2 regions of the Chryseobacterium carnipullorum genome follow, and region 1 is predicted to be linked to the other one. Evidence: riboswitches for the same ligand, from Rfam matches in the RefSeq annotation. Region 1 holds a riboswitch; the other holds the start of a gene.

What was found. A riboswitch is a leader RNA that binds a small molecule or an ion and turns the genes downstream of it on or off. The one in region 1 is predicted to bind S-adenosylmethionine.
Region 2: linked by a shared signal. The riboswitch ahead of EG346_RS03510 (alpha/beta fold hydrolase) and the one ahead of EG346_RS07915 (TonB-dependent receptor domain-containing protein) in region 1 are both predicted to bind S-adenosylmethionine.

Annotation. Positions count from the first base shown of each region.
Region 1 covers NZ_CP033920.1:1,710,623-1,718,881, reverse strand. The annotation lists gene EG346_RS07920 (outer membrane beta-barrel family protein) at 1-2,037, shown strand, start outside; gene EG346_RS07915 (TonB-dependent receptor domain-containing protein) at 2,569-5,313, opposite strand; SAM-I-IV-variant riboswitch at 5,601-5,698, opposite strand; gene EG346_RS07910 (outer membrane beta-barrel protein) at 5,821-8,043, shown strand; gene EG346_RS07905 (HesA/MoeB/ThiF family protein) at 8,115-8,259, opposite strand, start outside.
Region 2 covers NZ_CP033920.1:747,175-755,433, reverse strand. The annotation lists gene EG346_RS03515 (MGH1-like glycoside hydrolase domain-containing protein) at 1-1,280, opposite strand, end outside; SAM riboswitch class I at 1,469-1,575, shown strand; gene EG346_RS03510 (alpha/beta fold hydrolase) at 1,637-2,575, shown strand; gene EG346_RS03505 (ACT domain-containing protein) at 2,637-4,175, shown strand; gene EG346_RS03500 (O-succinylhomoserine sulfhydrylase) at 4,306-5,466, shown strand; gene EG346_RS03495 (four helix bundle protein) at 5,497-5,868, shown strand; gene EG346_RS03490 (homocysteine S-methyltransferase family protein) at 5,858-6,886, shown strand; gene metH (methionine synthase) at 7,027-8,259, shown strand, end outside.

The DNA of each region.
Region 1 (8,259 bases):
GAACAGATCAATCTTTTGGTCAAGAAAAAACTCATCGAAAGAAAAGCAGACCGTCTGATCTTTAATGTAGAAGCATCAGTAGCTTCTCAGGGGATGGATGCAACAGAGACACTGGCGAATGTTCCGATGCTGAAAGTTGATGAAAACATGGGTTCCATTTCTATTACCGGGAAAAGTACCGTGAGTGTAATGATCAACGGAAGAATGCTGAATCTTTCAGGGAATGCTCTTTTAAATTATCTGAAATCTATCCGTTCTGAAAATATCTCCAAAATAGAAGTGATCACTACCCCTCCTTCAAAATATGAAGCTCAGGGAAACAGCGGACTTATTAATATTATCCTTAAAAAGAATCCAAATTTAGGCTTCAGTGGAAATATCAATTCCAACCTCATCCAAAGAAGTTATTCCGGCTTTAGTTCCAATGGCTCCCTTAATTATCAGACGGAAAAATTCAGCAGCAGCCTGAAATTAACGTATTATGATTCAGCCAAGCGTACAGATGAAAATTATACTATTATCGGAGCTTCTCAAAATTACAGCAACTCGATCCGAAAAGATATGTGGAAGGAATTGACGCCAACGCTTAATCTATCTTATAAAATCAGCAAAAACGCTGAAATCGGAATGGAATACATTTATGCCCATCAAAAATCCGGGATGGATATCGTGAATACCACAAAGAACATCGCCTCCAATCTTGACGAAGAAGATCTTTTAACCCATACTTTTCACCGTGAAAAACTTCCTACTCATACTTTAAGCGCTTACTACGATCTGAAACTTGATTCACTGGGTAAGAAACTAAGCATTGCAGGAAATTTTTACAAAAACGATTCTGATACTGAAGTGAATTTTTCTACTTTAAAATCTTCAGACCATTCTACTCAGGACGTGAAAACAGTATCTTTGATTTCCCCACAGATTTTCTCCGCTCAGGCGGATCTGGAACTTCCATTCTCCTTTGGAACCATTGAAACCGGAGTGAAATTCAATCAGTTTAAAAACAGTTCCAACATTCAGTATTTTAATCTGAACGGCGGACAATATATTCCGGATCTTTCTAGAGCTAATGTATTCACGTATCAGGAAGAAAATTACGCAGCCTATTTCAGCTATGCCAAAACATTCGGGGAACACTGGGAAACGAAAGCGGGTATCCGTTATGAAAATACCCATGCAGAGAGTTTTACGCCTACTTCCAATTCAGGAAACAAATATAATTACGGACAATGGTTTCCCTCCGCGTATGTCTCGTATAAAGAAGACAAAAATGTATTCAGCTTGTCGTATTCAAGAAGGATCAACCGCCCGAGTATGAGCAACCTGAATCCGTTCCGATGGTATGAAAATCCTTATTCATATTCTTCAGGAAATCCTCTTCTTACACCTGCCTATATCAATAATTTAGAGCTAGGATATACGCTTAACAATAAATTCTCAGCCAGTGTTTATTATCTGAGAATGAAAAATGGATTTGGACAGATCTCTTATATAGATGAACTTTCACAAACCAGTACCTATCTGAATTATTACAACAACAATTTTTTGGGACTCAATGCCTCTTATACCGATATTTTCTTCAAGTTCTGGGAAACCAATCTTTCTTTGAATGCTTCCCTTCAGAATTCATCGGTGTTCAATATTCAGGCACAAACCCAAAAAGGCAGTTCGTTCAGCTATTCTATCAACAATACTTTTACGTTAAACAAAAATAAAACACTGGTATTTTTCCTGAACTACAGCCACAGCCTTGCGTACAAAAATGTGAACTCCTATTTCCAGGCTTTCCCGGAACTGACTTCAGGATTAAAGGTTTCTCTTATGGAAAAGAAGCTTCAGATCAATGCCACAATAACCAATATTTTTGCCCAGAGATACCGTGGAGAGTTATATTTCTCTGATAATACCCAATACATGAATAACTATTGGGACGGCAGAAGCTTCCGTTTAAGTGTTAATTATACTTTTGGAAGCGGCAAAAAGAAAATCAGTAAGAAAAACATCAATTTTGAGGAAAAAGAAAGAGCACAATAATTGTTTTTGTTGACTCATTCTCAAACTTTTGATCTTGTTTTTATTAACCACAAAAGCTTATTTATAATGATACGCTTTCGCAGATCTGGCTGACGAAACAGATTCTCATTTCATCCTTTTTTAAACATTAAGATCAGTGAAGAATGTAAGCTCAGTTAAGAAAAAATCAAATGATTTTTTAAGTTGTAGGTCTAAAAACTTAATATTCTTAAGAGCTTAACCTCATCTTAATGGTTTGACTTTTTACTCTCGCAGATGATACGGATCAAGCAGATGAGCAAAAGTAAAAATCGCATCAACTCCATCTTCTGCGGGACATTTTAAAATCAGATGATCTGTATCCACCTCCTTCATCAGAATCAATTTCATTGATTCCTCCTTCGCTTTCCTTGATATAAGAGGATACTCATTTTCTTTGCGTTAAAAACTTTATCTAGTCCCTAGGTTTTGCAATGGATGATTTTTGGGTATTCATCTAAACAAAAAAACAGAGATTGATTCTCTGTTTTTCTGTTGCCTTCTTTATCAATTTTAAAATTTAAATTCTACCCTCGCAAAAACGAAACGCCCACCTATCCCGTATTGCGAAACCTGTCTGGAATACACAAACTGATTATCAGCAGTCAGTGAACTGATGTCTGGACTTCTGGAAGGCAATCTGTTGAATATATTATTACTTCCTATCGTCGCCGAAATATTTTTATTAAAATCATACCCCACAGAAAGATCTGTCACAATACGGTCATTTAAAATAAAATGTTCCCTGCTTTCGGTAACTCCATCAAAATTGGTATCCAATACATCCGCATCTGTCACTTTACCAAAGTAGGAATTCCTAAGCGAAACTGTAAGAGCAGAAAATTTTACTGTATTGGCAAGCGTGGCTTTTATGCGGGGTACCGCTTCTTCAAAATACACTCTGTTGGGTTCAGAGAAATAATTATCGATCTGGCTCACCAGTTTCGGCGAGGCATGTATCTCTCCCACTCTCCTGGTCTGATTCAGATTAAGTCCAAGATTGTTTTCCAAAGATATTCCCTCCGAAATTCTTGTGTTTTGCGAAATAGTGATGTCCAATCCTTTTGTCTGGGAATCTACAGCATTGGCAAAGAAATTAGCCGCACTGGCTCTCGCAAGATCGAAAGCTCCCTGCAGCACAGCCTGGTCTGATCCCGGAGCAAAACTTCCTTCCGGACGGTAAAATAAATCGGTAAGCACTACCCTGTCTTTAATCTTTATCAGATAGGCATCCGCTGTCAATACAAGACTTAAAGCCGGAATCTTCCAGGTAATTCCCGTACTGTAAGACTGCGAAGTTTCCTGTTTCAGTTTTGGAATTCCTAAAGCCTGAGCCGCTTCAGAATTATTTCTGAAAGTCCCAACCTGAGTTGTCTTGCCCTGCTGGATCAATGTAGACGTGGAACTATAATAAATCTGTGCTAAAGAAGGCGCTCTGAATCCTGTTGAAACCGCACCCCTTACATTGAAATTTTTAGCCAGTTTTACGTTTGTTGCCAATTTATAATTAAAGGTGGACCCAAAGTCGGAGTAGTTTTCGTACCGTACAGCTCCTTCTACCAACCACCAATCCGTGGGCTCAATTTCAACGTCAGCATAGGCCGCGACACTGTTTCTGCTTCCGGAAACCGCATTATCAGGACTGAATCCCGGGAAAACCTGTGATCCGGCTGGTCTTATATGTCCAAAAAAATCGGTAACCTTTTCATTTTCAGGAGTAGCAGCAGTCACTACACGCCCGAAAATATCATAGGAAACGTAAGAGTTTTCATTTCCTGCATTCACTTTATAGTTTTCATAACGGTATTCTCCACCAAAGGCTACATTCAGACCTTGAAGGACATCATATTTCTTTGAGAAATCCAAATTCAGAGTATTCTGTAAAAATTCTGATCCTCCTGCTTTAAAAGTTCTTGGTGAGTGATCTCCCAGAGAGGCATTAAATGTATTCACTACCCCAAAATTAAAAGCATTCTTTCCGAAAGTATTGCTCAGATCTACATTCCAGCCATTCCATTTCCCTTTAATCCCTCCTGCTAAGGAATAATCATTCACATTGGCTTCAATTTGAGGAAGGTATCCATTCGGGGTAACCGCATTGATATTTCTTTCCGTGTTGGGCAGACGGAAGAATCCTCCGGCATTTCCCAAACGGTAGCTGTATCCTCCAAAGGAATAGACTTTCCAGTCTTCATTCACCGGAATTTCAGAATTGAAATAAAGTTGCCCCGACTGCAGCTTAGACTGCCCCGCTCTCAGGCTGAAATCTTTTCTTTCCAGGCCTCTGTAACTAAGCTCATCGTTAGTAAAATCTTTCCCTAGCAAACCTTGTAGGGCAGCAATACTATTCGCTCCTGAAATCTGATCTCTGAAATCCTGTGAAAAATAGCCTACCTGCGAGGCATATTGTTTGACGGTATTGATGATCTGCTGGCTGTTGGAAGTATTGGTAATATTTTTATATAATCCATCGATATTGACTCCATCCTGCAATGCTCTGTAATTAATGGCATTATAAGCGTTATAGATGTCTCCATGACGGACGCCCGCTCTTGAATACGGATCACGGTATTGTACCGATCCGGTAACATTAATGAAGCCTTTCTCACCTATTTTAGCTCCGTAATTCAGATCTGCGGAGATCGTCTGCCCGTCTACTCCTCCGGAAAAATTATTGGCGACAGGGGAAGCGTATCCTCCAAGGAAAACCTGTCCTGAAAGCCCTAATCTTTTTTTGAGTCCTAAATTCACGACTCCTGCAATGGCATCAGAGCCATATTGAGCAGACGCTCCATCTCTTAGTACTTCTATTTTCTCCAGAGCAAAAGCAGGGATTGCATTAAGATCTGTTCCTACCGAACCCCTTCCCGGAGTCAATGTCACATTGATCAATGAAGACTGATATCTTCTTTTACCATTAAGCAAGACCAGAACCTGATCCGGACCCAGTCCTCTGAGAAGAGCGGGATCTACAAAATCGGTTCCGTCATTGACCGTATGTGAAGTGGAAGAAAATGAAGGCACTACATAATTGAGGGCCTGACTGATATTGTTAACAGGACTTTGTCTTAAGATCTTTGAAATATTGATGATATCTACGGGAACCGGAGTGTCTGTAAGAGATCTTCCGGCTCCTCTTGATCCGAGGATGACTACATCATCTATTTTTTTGGATGTTGCAGAATCCGACTGTCCAAAGTAAAATGCTGAGATAAGAGCTGCTGAAGCTATGATTGTTTTTTTCTCGAAATTGCGCATGTGTTTTCTATTTTTTTGAGTAATTGTTTGTTTGATTTTTGGCAATAGTATTCCTGCAACCTTCTTGTAAGGTTACTTTTAAAAAGCCAAAATGGAAGTATTATTTTTTAAAGAAGTCTAGAAACAACAACCCATGCGCATGTAGAAATGGCATGAAAAGAGGTCAGAATAACGAAGTGACACTTCATGATCTGAGAAACGAAAATTTAAATTGGTCTTGAGGTTTCCCTTGTCTTTAAACATTGATTTTATTTTTAAAACAAAAATGTCAAGATGGGAAGAAATAGAGAATAAACATTTTTTCCGGGCATACCGGCTTATCTATTGTAGCACCTTGCTTGTTTTGCAGGTTGCTATCCCATCTATGAGATTCTTGATAATTACCTGGCAAAGATATAATTATTTCGGAATAAAAAAAATAATTGCTTAAAAATTTAACTTTTCGCAAATTTTGCCGTAACAAATTGCTCTTTTTTACGTCTAACTGAAGAGTAGTAAAAAAACATTATGAAAAAAACTATACTAGCTTTATCCCTTTTAGGGTCTTTTTTCGCTTATTCACAGGAAAAGAGCACGAGCAGTCCAGAGAAAGAAAAGCAGATCGAAGGCGTTGTCATTACCAAAACTAAAAAAGCCGTTGAACAGAAAGCAGACCGTACTATCTTTGACTTTTCTGAACAGCCTCAGCTGAATAACGGTAACGTTCTTGAGGGCATCAAAAAACTTCCGGGACTGGTCGCTACCGATATTGCGGGAATGATGTATCAGGGGAAAATCCTGGATGTATATCTGAACGGACGACCTCTTAATATTACCTCCAATGAATTAAATTCTTTCCTTGAAGGAATGCCGGCCAATTCAGTAGAAAAAATTGAAGTGATTACGCAGCCGGGAGCAGAATTCCCTGCCACCTCCGGAGGGGCGATCATGAATATCATCACGAATAAAAACGCCAATAAGTATTTAACGGCAACGTATTCGGGAAATTACTCTTTTACCAACTACGATAAGTTCAGAAGCAGAACAACCCATTCTGTGAATCTGAATGCAAGAAATAAACTATTCGGCTGGCAGCTGAATGTGGGCCAGAATTACCGTGAAAGTATGCTGAACGGTGATCAGGATGTTATACTGCACAATAATACAGACAGAATAGGGAGAGGTTATTTTGCTAAATCCGGTCTGACTTTTGATCTTGGACAGGACAGATTATTAGTGAACTACGATATTTATCACAATAATAACGACAATTATACTGCGAGTAGAGGGCTTGCCGACATCCTTGTGAACATTAATCCTATCACCTACCGTGAAGCTGATTATGAAGCATCAGATGTGGCTCATACCAACAACCTGAGACAGGAGGCTGTTGTGACGTATCAGAAGCGCTTCAGTGACAAATCTCAAAAGCTGGACTTCCAGTTCGGATATACAAAGTCTACCTCCAAATTCTCTCAGGATAATTTCTTCCAGAGAGGTTTCTACACTGACGCTACCCCTTTAGAACCTTTCCTTTTTTATCGTGGGGAAAATGTACTTGACAATCAATCAGATATGAGGGTAGCAAACTTCAAAATTGATTATTCACAGCCAATAAAGCTTATGGACGGTGGAAAAGTGAGCTTGGGAGGTTTGTATGAAAGACAGGATTATGATACAGAAAATAAAGGACTTACCAATTTAGAATACCAGAGACAAACCGCTTCTACTTATCTTGAATTCCAGGCAAAGCTTAAGAAGTTTGACTTTATATTAGGTACCCGTGCTGAAAATTATGATATTTCAGGAATTACAAGAACCATAAAGGATGGCGCTATTCTTGAAAGAGATCTTACCACATTCAATAAGTTTAAGCTTTTTCCTAATGCCAGCGTACAGTATAACCTGATGAACCAGGTTTACATTGCAGCGAACTACAATAAAAAGATCAGCCTTCCCAGTATTTCTGCCCTTAACCCGAATAACGTAACATTTGGCAGCCCGAACACCCAGGTAACAGGTAATCCGGATCTTCAGCCTACGATATTTGACAATTATGAAGTAAAAGTTTCAGCTTTTGATTATGCTTTTATCGGGTACAGCGTAAGTTCTGCTAAAAATCAGGTCGCCCAGATTGTCCTGAAAGAAGGGAAATATCTTTTCAACAAGCAAGTGAATATTTCAAATATGAAAATTCACAATTTCAACCTGGGGCTTCCGATTCCGTTTATGATCTTCAGCAAACCGATGAGCGAGATCATGAAGTTCAATTTTAATCCTGATAAAATTAATTTCATGTATCTGTACGCCGGATATCAGAAGCACGAAATTGATAATTTGAACAACAAGGGTTTCTGGATCTTCAATATCATGACTCAGTTGCTTTTACCAAAAGATATCAAACTGACGGCCAACTACAGCTATCTGACTCCAAAAGCAGGCTATTTCTACTTTACAGCAGATAAACCGTTCAATAATAATCTGGATATCACCCTGACGAAAAAGTTTATGAACAACCGTCTTACGGTGTCTGTTTTCGCGAATGATATCTTCAACGGACAGGTGATGCAGGTCTATTCTAATCCACCTGAAGGGCAGGCTGTGATGATCAGAAGCAAGTATGACACAAGAAATTTCGGAATTTCCATTAATTATAAAATTCCGACAAGAAATAAACTGGCGAAGGAAGATCCAAACATCCTGAACCAGACTAAAAAAGAGGATACGGGCGTTATGCAATCTCCCCAGTAAATTGATCCTTATACAATTAAAATGAGGCTGTAAAGAAATTTTACGGCCTCATTTATTTAAAACAATATTATTTAAAAATCTATGGTCTGAAATCTCCAGTTCAGGGTATCAATAAGTGTAAGCTGATCATTAGATCCAGGAAGTCCGGTAATCATCTTTAAGACCTGCATTGCCATCATACTTCCTACAATTCCAGGCAACGCTCCCAAAACTCCG
Region 2 (8,259 bases), 960 kb from region 1:
GGAACGCAGTGAAATGCGAGATCCCAGGTGGCGTACCATGGATACTCCCATTTATCAGGCATCGAAATAATATCCTTATTGTGAAGGTGATTCCATTCCGTATTTCTTACATAGTCGTTGAAATTTCTCGGAGCATTATGATTTGGATCGCCTTTCAGCCATTTTCCTACATTGTAATGATAGAACTGTTTATTCCACAAAAGTCCTGCAAAAGCCTGTCTTTGGACATTCGTTTCATCTTCGTTCGTCGTTTCACTCTGAATCTCCTGATAAAACTCGTTCGTCTCAGCAATTCTTCTGGCAAAGATCTCGTCAAACTGATCAAAAGGACCGTCAATTTCCTCAGGACATAGCCTGAAATCAAAAGTTTTCGATTGTCCAGCTTCAATACAATCATCAATGATAAAAGAACCTTTACTTCCTCGTTTTTCAGGATTTACCGTATTACTTCCATAAACGATATGATCATTAATTCCGTCCTTGAAGTACGTATTTCCGGTATAAGGCGCTCCATACAATTTAGGGGCATTGGTTTCATTTTCACAAAACGCACTTTTCGCTGCCAGATTTCTCGAATAGATTTTTTTGATCGAGATGCTGTCATGGTTAATATCAATGCATCCGTCGAACGAAGCATTCATCTGTCCTTTATAAGTATTGTAGCCCCATTTCCAGTTATTTCTGAACCAAGCAGTCGGTGCTATTACAATAGGAGCATCTTGTTTGCTTCTGTTATGAACCGTTACTCTTGCCAGAATATCATTGTGATCCGCTTTACAGTATTCAATGAAAATATCAAAATATTCATCATTGTCAAAAATTCCCGTATCAAAAATCTCGTATTCAGGTTCCTTTTTGCTTCGTCTTCCGTTTTCAGCCACCAGATCATCATAGGGAAATGCATTGATCGGATATTTGTATACCATTTTCATATAACTATGAGTAGGCGTATTATCCAGGTAATAAAAGATCTCTTTAATATCCTCCCCGTGGTTTCCCTGAGGATTACTCAGTCCGAAGAAACGTTCCTTGACTATTTTATCTTTTTTGTTCCAGAATGAAAATGCAAAACAGAAAATCTGTTTCACATCAGAGATTCCGGCGATGCCTTCTTCTCCCCATCTGTAGGCGTAGCTTTCTGCATTATTATGGTTGGCGTAATGCCATGCATTTCCGTTCGGGCTGTAGTCTTCACGTACATTTCCCCACTGCCGGTTGCTTACGTACGGACCCCAGTTTTTCCATTTGGAATCTTGTAATCTTTCTTTTTCAACAATCATATTTCATCACTTTTTTCAATACGAAGGTAGTTTTTTTGAAAAATAATTCCAATTCCTTTCATCTGAAGAATTCTTAACATAGCCTTGAAACACTTATCATTACAGGCTTTTTTAATATTAAATATTTTTTTTTGAAAAATTAAAAAGAAAAGACTTATCTTTGCAGAGCGTTCATTCAAATATTGAAAATGTTATCAAGAAAGGTTGAGGGATTAGACCCTATGAAACCTTAGCAACCCTTTGTGCAAGCAAAGAAGGTGCTACGTTCTACCAATTTATTTTGGACAGATAACTTACTGAAGTTCTTTTCAGCCATTTCCTGTGGCATTTTCAATTGTATTAAAATAATAATAGAATTGAAAACAGAACTAAACTATATACATCTTTCGTATCAGAATCATTCCCAAAAGGAATACCATATCCCGTTGACTTATCAGATCTTCGGGAAAGACCTGTTTACCGCACCTCTTATATTGGTTAATCATGCTTTAACCGGAAATTCAAATGTCTCCGGAGAAAAAGGATGGTGGAAACAATTGATTGGTGAAAATCATGTGATCGATACGAATAAATACACAGTTCTCTGTTTCAATATCCCCGGAAACGGATATGATCATTTTTTAATTGACGAATACGAAGACTTCACCCCTTCAGATATTGCTCAAATATTTTTGAAAGGGCTCGAAGCTTTACATATCAAAAACATATATGCCATTATTGGAGGCTCTCTCGGAGGAGGAATTGCCTGGGAAATGCTTTCCAGACAGCCACAGCTCGCAGAGATATTCATCCCCATTGCCTGCGATTTTAAAACGCATGACTGGCTTCACGCACAGTGTCTGGTTCAGAAATTTTTGCTGAACGGAAATGACGAACCTCTGCAGAAAGCAAGGATTCACGCTATGCTGTGTTACAGAACTCCCCAGTCTTTAAATGACAGATTTCAAAACAGATATCATCAGGGAAATCAGCGGCTAGAGTCAGAAGACTGGCTTGTCTATCACGGTAATTCATTAAACGATAGATTTAGTTTAGAGTCTTATAAGCTGATGAATCATTTGCTGATGAATATTAATACCCACGAAGATCAACTGGAAAAAATCGGAGCACGAATGCACCTGATCGCTGTAGATACAGATTTATTCTTTCCTGCCTCAGAAATTCGAATGTGCTTTGAAAAGCTGAAGGCGAAAAAGAAAGATGTTTTCTATCATGAGATACAGTCTATTCATGGCCATGATGCCTTCTTAATGGAATACGAACAATTAAATAATATCATAAATAATATTTTGTAGAATGAAATGGCGCGGAAGCGAAGTTTTATCTGACAAATGACAAACAAAAAATTAGAAACAGATGAAAAATGCGAAAGAGATTAAGTTTTTAAAAAACAGATCAATCATCAAATTTGAAGGAGAAGATTTCTTAGGTGAAATCGGGATCGACGGAAGGATTTTTAAGGCGCTTACCTTAGCGCGAATCAGTGTAGGGGTAATTTCCCAGCAGGCTATTGAAAACGGACTTTCTATTCTGGTCAATGAGGCAGATGCAGAAAAAGCGGTTGCCTGTCTGATTGATGAATTTGAAGCAGAAAGAAAATCAGGAAAGGTTTCACAGATCTATAGCATTAATAATGTTTCCGTACTTGGATTTGTAGCGGAAGATTTCAATAAAGTTTTGGCAGAATTGGCCAGAAATAATGTTTTCCCTCTTCTTTTAAACCAGGTTGCAGGAGAAAACAGAGTCAATATTGTAGTGACCTCCTCACAGGATGAAAAAACGAAGAATGTTATTGAATCTGAAATTTTCAATAAACCTAAAACCGTTCATTTGGCAATTATTGGTCATGGAAACGTGGGGAAAACTTTAATAGAACAGGTATTGCGGTCTTCAGAAGAAATCAGAAGACGTAAAAAAATAGACCTTAAGGTAGTGGCAGTAGCCAATTCAAGAAAAATTGCTTTCAATAAAAAAGGCTTTAATGCAGATTGGAATGATGAGGTTTTAACAGCACAACATCCATCCAATGTTGAAGAGCTGATCAGCTTCTCAAAAGAAAATCAGCTGGAAAATCTTATCGTTGTTGATAATACTGCGAGTAAAGATTTTGTGAAAAACTATCATGCCCTTGCTGAAAACGGTTTTGATCTGGTTTCTTCCAATAAAATTTTTAATACACTTCCCATCGAGGAATACCGTAAACTAAGATATACGTTGAGTAAAAATAACAGACGTTATCTTTATGAAACTAATGTAGGAGCAGGTCTTCCATTAATTGATACCATAAAACTATTGCACCTTTCAGGTGAAAACATCACCCGGATCAAAGGAGTATTCTCCGGTTCATTAAGCTATATCTTTAATAATTTCTCTGTGAGAAACGATAAGTTTTCAACCATCATCGGAGAAGCCATGGAAAAAGGATATACAGAACCTGATCCTCGTGAAGACCTGTCAGGAAATGATGTCGCCAGAAAGCTTCTGATCCTTGCTAGAGAGTTAGACCTGATCAATGAATTCCAGGATATTGATATCCAGAATTTAATACCGGAAAATCTTCTCTCTGTAGATAAAAATGAATTTATCTCAAGACTTGATGAACTGGATGAAGAATACCAGAAAATAAAAGGAGGGCAGGAGCCCGGACATGTACTTCGCTATGTAGGAGATCTTCATGGAGACCTTCAGAAAGACAAAGGACAGCTTGACGTAAAATTGGTTTCTGTACCGGGAAGTTCTGCTTTAGGCCAGCTTAAAGGTTCGGATTCCATTTTTGAGATTTATACAGAAAGTTATGGAGAAAACCCGATTGTGATCATGGGAGCCGGTGCCGGCGCTCAGGTGACCGCAAGAGGTGTTTTCGGTGATATTTTAAGAGTAAGTGAAACTAAATAAAAGATAATTTAACAATGTATCAATGTAACAGTTTACCAATAAATAGTACTACAACGGTCATTCTAAACTCATAGAGAATCTCATTGGTAGATTGGTATACTGATATATTGGTACATTTTATATAAACTATATGGAAAATTTTGAAACCTCCGCCATAAGAACCCAAACTGAAAGAACCCAGTTTGATGAACATTCTACACCGCTATATCTTACGTCCAGTTTTATTTTTCAGGATGCAGAAGATATGAGAGCGAGCTTTGCTGAAGAAAAATCTAAAAACCTTTACAGCCGTTTTTCCAATCCCAATGTGACTGAATTCACAGATAAGATCGTTACAATGGAAGGAGCAGAAGCAGGATATGCATTTGCAACAGGAATGGCAGCTATTTATTCCACATTTGCCACTTTACTGGATGCGGGAGACCATATCGTAAGCTGTCAGTCAGTTTTCGGATCTACCCATACTTTATTTACGAAGTATTTCCCGAAATGGAATATTGAAACGACCTATTTCAAAGCGGAAGATGCCAACAATGTTGAACAATATATTAAGCCCAATACCAAGATCCTGTATCTTGAAACCCCTACCAATCCGGCTATTGAAATTCTGGATCTTGAATTTTTTGGAAAAATTGCAAAAAAACATAATCTTATTTTTATTGTAGATAACTGTTTTGCAACGCCTTATCTTCAACAGCCTATTAAATATGGTGCAGATGTTGTTGTTCATTCTGCAACGAAACTTATTGATGGACAGGGCAGAGTATTGGGTGGGGTAGCCGTAGGAAAAGCTGATCTGATCAGGGAGATTTATCTTTTTGCAAGAAATACCGGACCTGCAATGTCACCTTTCAATGCCTGGGTATTGTCGAAAAGCCTGGAGACATTGGCTATCCGTGTAGAAAAGCATTGTGAGAATGCATTAAAGGTCGCAGAGTTTTTAGAGAGCCATCCCAATGTAGAACTCACTAAATATCCATTTTTAAAATCTCACCCAAGTTATGAAGTAGCGAAAAAGCAGATGAAATTGGGAGGTAATATTGTCGCATTTGAAATCAAAGGTGGAATAGAAGGCGGAAGAAATTTCCTGGATAGAATAAAAATGTGTTCGCTTTCTGCCAATTTGGGAGATACAAGGACTATCGTAACACATCCTGCATCAACCACGCATTCAAAACTGACCGAAGAAGAAAGAAATGAAGTCGGAATTACGGCAGGGCTTGTGCGTTGTTCGGTAGGTCTGGAACATATAGATGATATTATTGCTGACCTGAAGCAGGCTTTAGATTAGTTGAGAATTAATCGTTGAAAGTTGATACATATGAGCAGAGATTATACACAGTTGGAGGTTTGGAATGAAGGAAGGAAATTGGTTGTACTACTAGACAGTTTCACCAAAAAGAATCTTAGGAAAGAATTATCTGATTTTACCAGCCTGATCAGAAGAGCAGTGACTTCAGTTCCATTGAATATGGCCGAAGGATGCGGAACCCGGATTTCAAAAGATCCGCTCCAGTTTCTGCATATTGCCGGAGGATCTTTGTACGAACTTGAAACACAGCTTTGTTTGTCCTTAGGTCAGAACGAAATCTCTAAAAAGGATTTTGAGAAAGTAACCTCAAAAATACTTTTATGTAAAAAGCTTATCAGCGGATTTATCAATCATTATAAGAAAATAGAACATGAAAAATAGCAGACAAGACGCTCAACTTTTATCTCTTAATGCTCAGCTGGAAAAGAGAATTCTCGTTCTGGACGGCGCTATGGGAACTATGCTTCAGAGATATAAGTTCGAGGAGGAAGATTATCGCGGAGAACGTTTCAAAGACTGGGAACATTCCGTAAAAGGAAATAATGACCTGCTTTCTCTGACCCAGCCTCAGGCCATCGAAGAAGTGCATAGAAAGTACCTCGAAGCCGGGGCAGACATTATTGAAACCAATACGTTTTCAGGAACTACCATTGCCATGGCAGATTACCACATGGAAGAGCTGGTCTATGAACTGAATTATGAATCAGCGAAAATTGCCAGAAAAGTCTGTGATGAATTTACCGCCCAAAATCCTGATAAACCAAGATTTGTAGCAGGTTCCATTGGACCCACCAACAGAACAGCAAGCTTAAGTCCCGACGTTAATGATCCGGGATACAGAGCCATCACCTTTGAAGAATTAAGAGTAGCATACAAACAACAGTGTGAAGCTTTGCTGGATGGAGGTTCAGATATCCTTTTGGTAGAAACCATTTTTGACACCCTGAATGCTAAGGCAGCATTGTTTGCCATTGATGAGCTTCAGGAAGAAAGGAATATAAAAATTCCGATCATGGTTTCCGGAACAATTACTGATGCTTCAGGAAGAACATTGAGCGGGCAGACCGCAGAAGCTTTCCTGATATCAGTTTCACACCTTAACTTATTGAGTGTAGGATTTAACTGTGCTTTAGGTGCAGATCAGCTTACCCCTTATCTGGAAACTTTGGCTCATAATTCTGACTTTTATATTTCTGCTTATCCGAATGCCGGACTTCCGAATGCTTTCGGGAAATATGATGAGACACCGGAAGATATGGCAAGACAGATTAAGGAATATGTTGAGAAAAAACTGATCAATATTATTGGCGGATGCTGTGGTACGACGCCGGATCATATAAAAGCAATTTCAGATTTGGTGGCGCAATATCCGCCAAGAAAAGCAAAAGAATTTGTTTGATCAGGCCGTTTTTAAATTAAAACAAGAATAGAAGCTGGCTTATAAAAAGTTTCCGCTGTTTACCACTTTAGGCAGAGCTAGAGATCTGCAGAGACCGAATGCGGACAGTGCCTATTATAATTTAGCAGAATAAAAAATTAATGAAATATTTAAGATTATCAGGCCTTGAGCCTCTTATCATAACACCGGAAAGTAATTTCATCAATGTTGGTGAAAGGACTAATGTTGCCGGGTCCAAAAAGTTTTTAAGACTGATAAAAGAGGAAAAATTCTCTGAAGCACTTGATATTGCCAGAAATCAGGTAGATGGAGGTGCACAGATCCTTGATGTCAATTTTGATGACGGACTGATCGACGGAAAAGCGTCGATGATCAAATTCCTGAATTTAATAGCCTCAGAACCGGATATTGCAAGAATTCCGGTGATGATAGACTCTTCCAAATGGGAGATCCTGGAAGCAGGACTGCAGGTCGCACAAGGTAAATGTGTGGTGAATTCTATCAGTTTAAAAGGCGGTGAAGAAGAATTCATCAAACAGGCTAAAGCGGTCAAAAGATATGGAGCCGCAGTGATCGTAATGGCTTTCGATGAAGAAGGTCAGGCAGACAATTATGATCGAAGACTTGAAATTTCAAAACGGTCGTATGATATTTTGGTTAACCAGGTGGGTTTTCCGGCAGAAGATATCATTTTTGACCTGAATATTTTCCCGGTGGCAACGGGAATGGATGAGCACAGAAGAAATGCCATCGACTTCATTGAAGCAACAAGATGGGTTAGACAGAATCTTCCTTACGCTTCCGTAAGTGGTGGTGTAAGTAATGTCTCGTTCTCGTTCCGTGGAAATGATACCGTGAGAGAAGCAATGCACTCGGTATTTCTTTATCATGCCATTCAGGCAGGAATGAACATTGGAATCGTGAATCCTGCAATGCTGGAAGTTTATGACGAAATTAATAAAGAATTATTAGAGCTTGTAGAAGATGTCATTCTCGATAAAAGAGAAGATGCTACAGAAAGACTTTTGGATTATTCTGAAAAGAATAAATCGGTTAAAAAAGAGATCGTAGAAGAACTTGAATGGCGAACCAGGCCTCTGCAGGAAAGAATTACCCATTCTCTGGTAAAAGGGATCGACCGTTTTATAGAAGAAGATGTAGAAGAAGCCAGACAGATTGCTGAAAAACCTTTACATGTTATTGAAATTAACCTGATGACCGGAATGGGGGTTGTGGGAGACCTCTTCGGAAGCGGAAAAATGTTCCTTCCACAGGTGGTAAAATCTGCAAGGGTAATGAAAAAAGCAGTAGCCTATCTTCAACCTTTTATTGAGGCTCAGAAAGACGGTTCAAGACCAGCCAACGGAAAAATT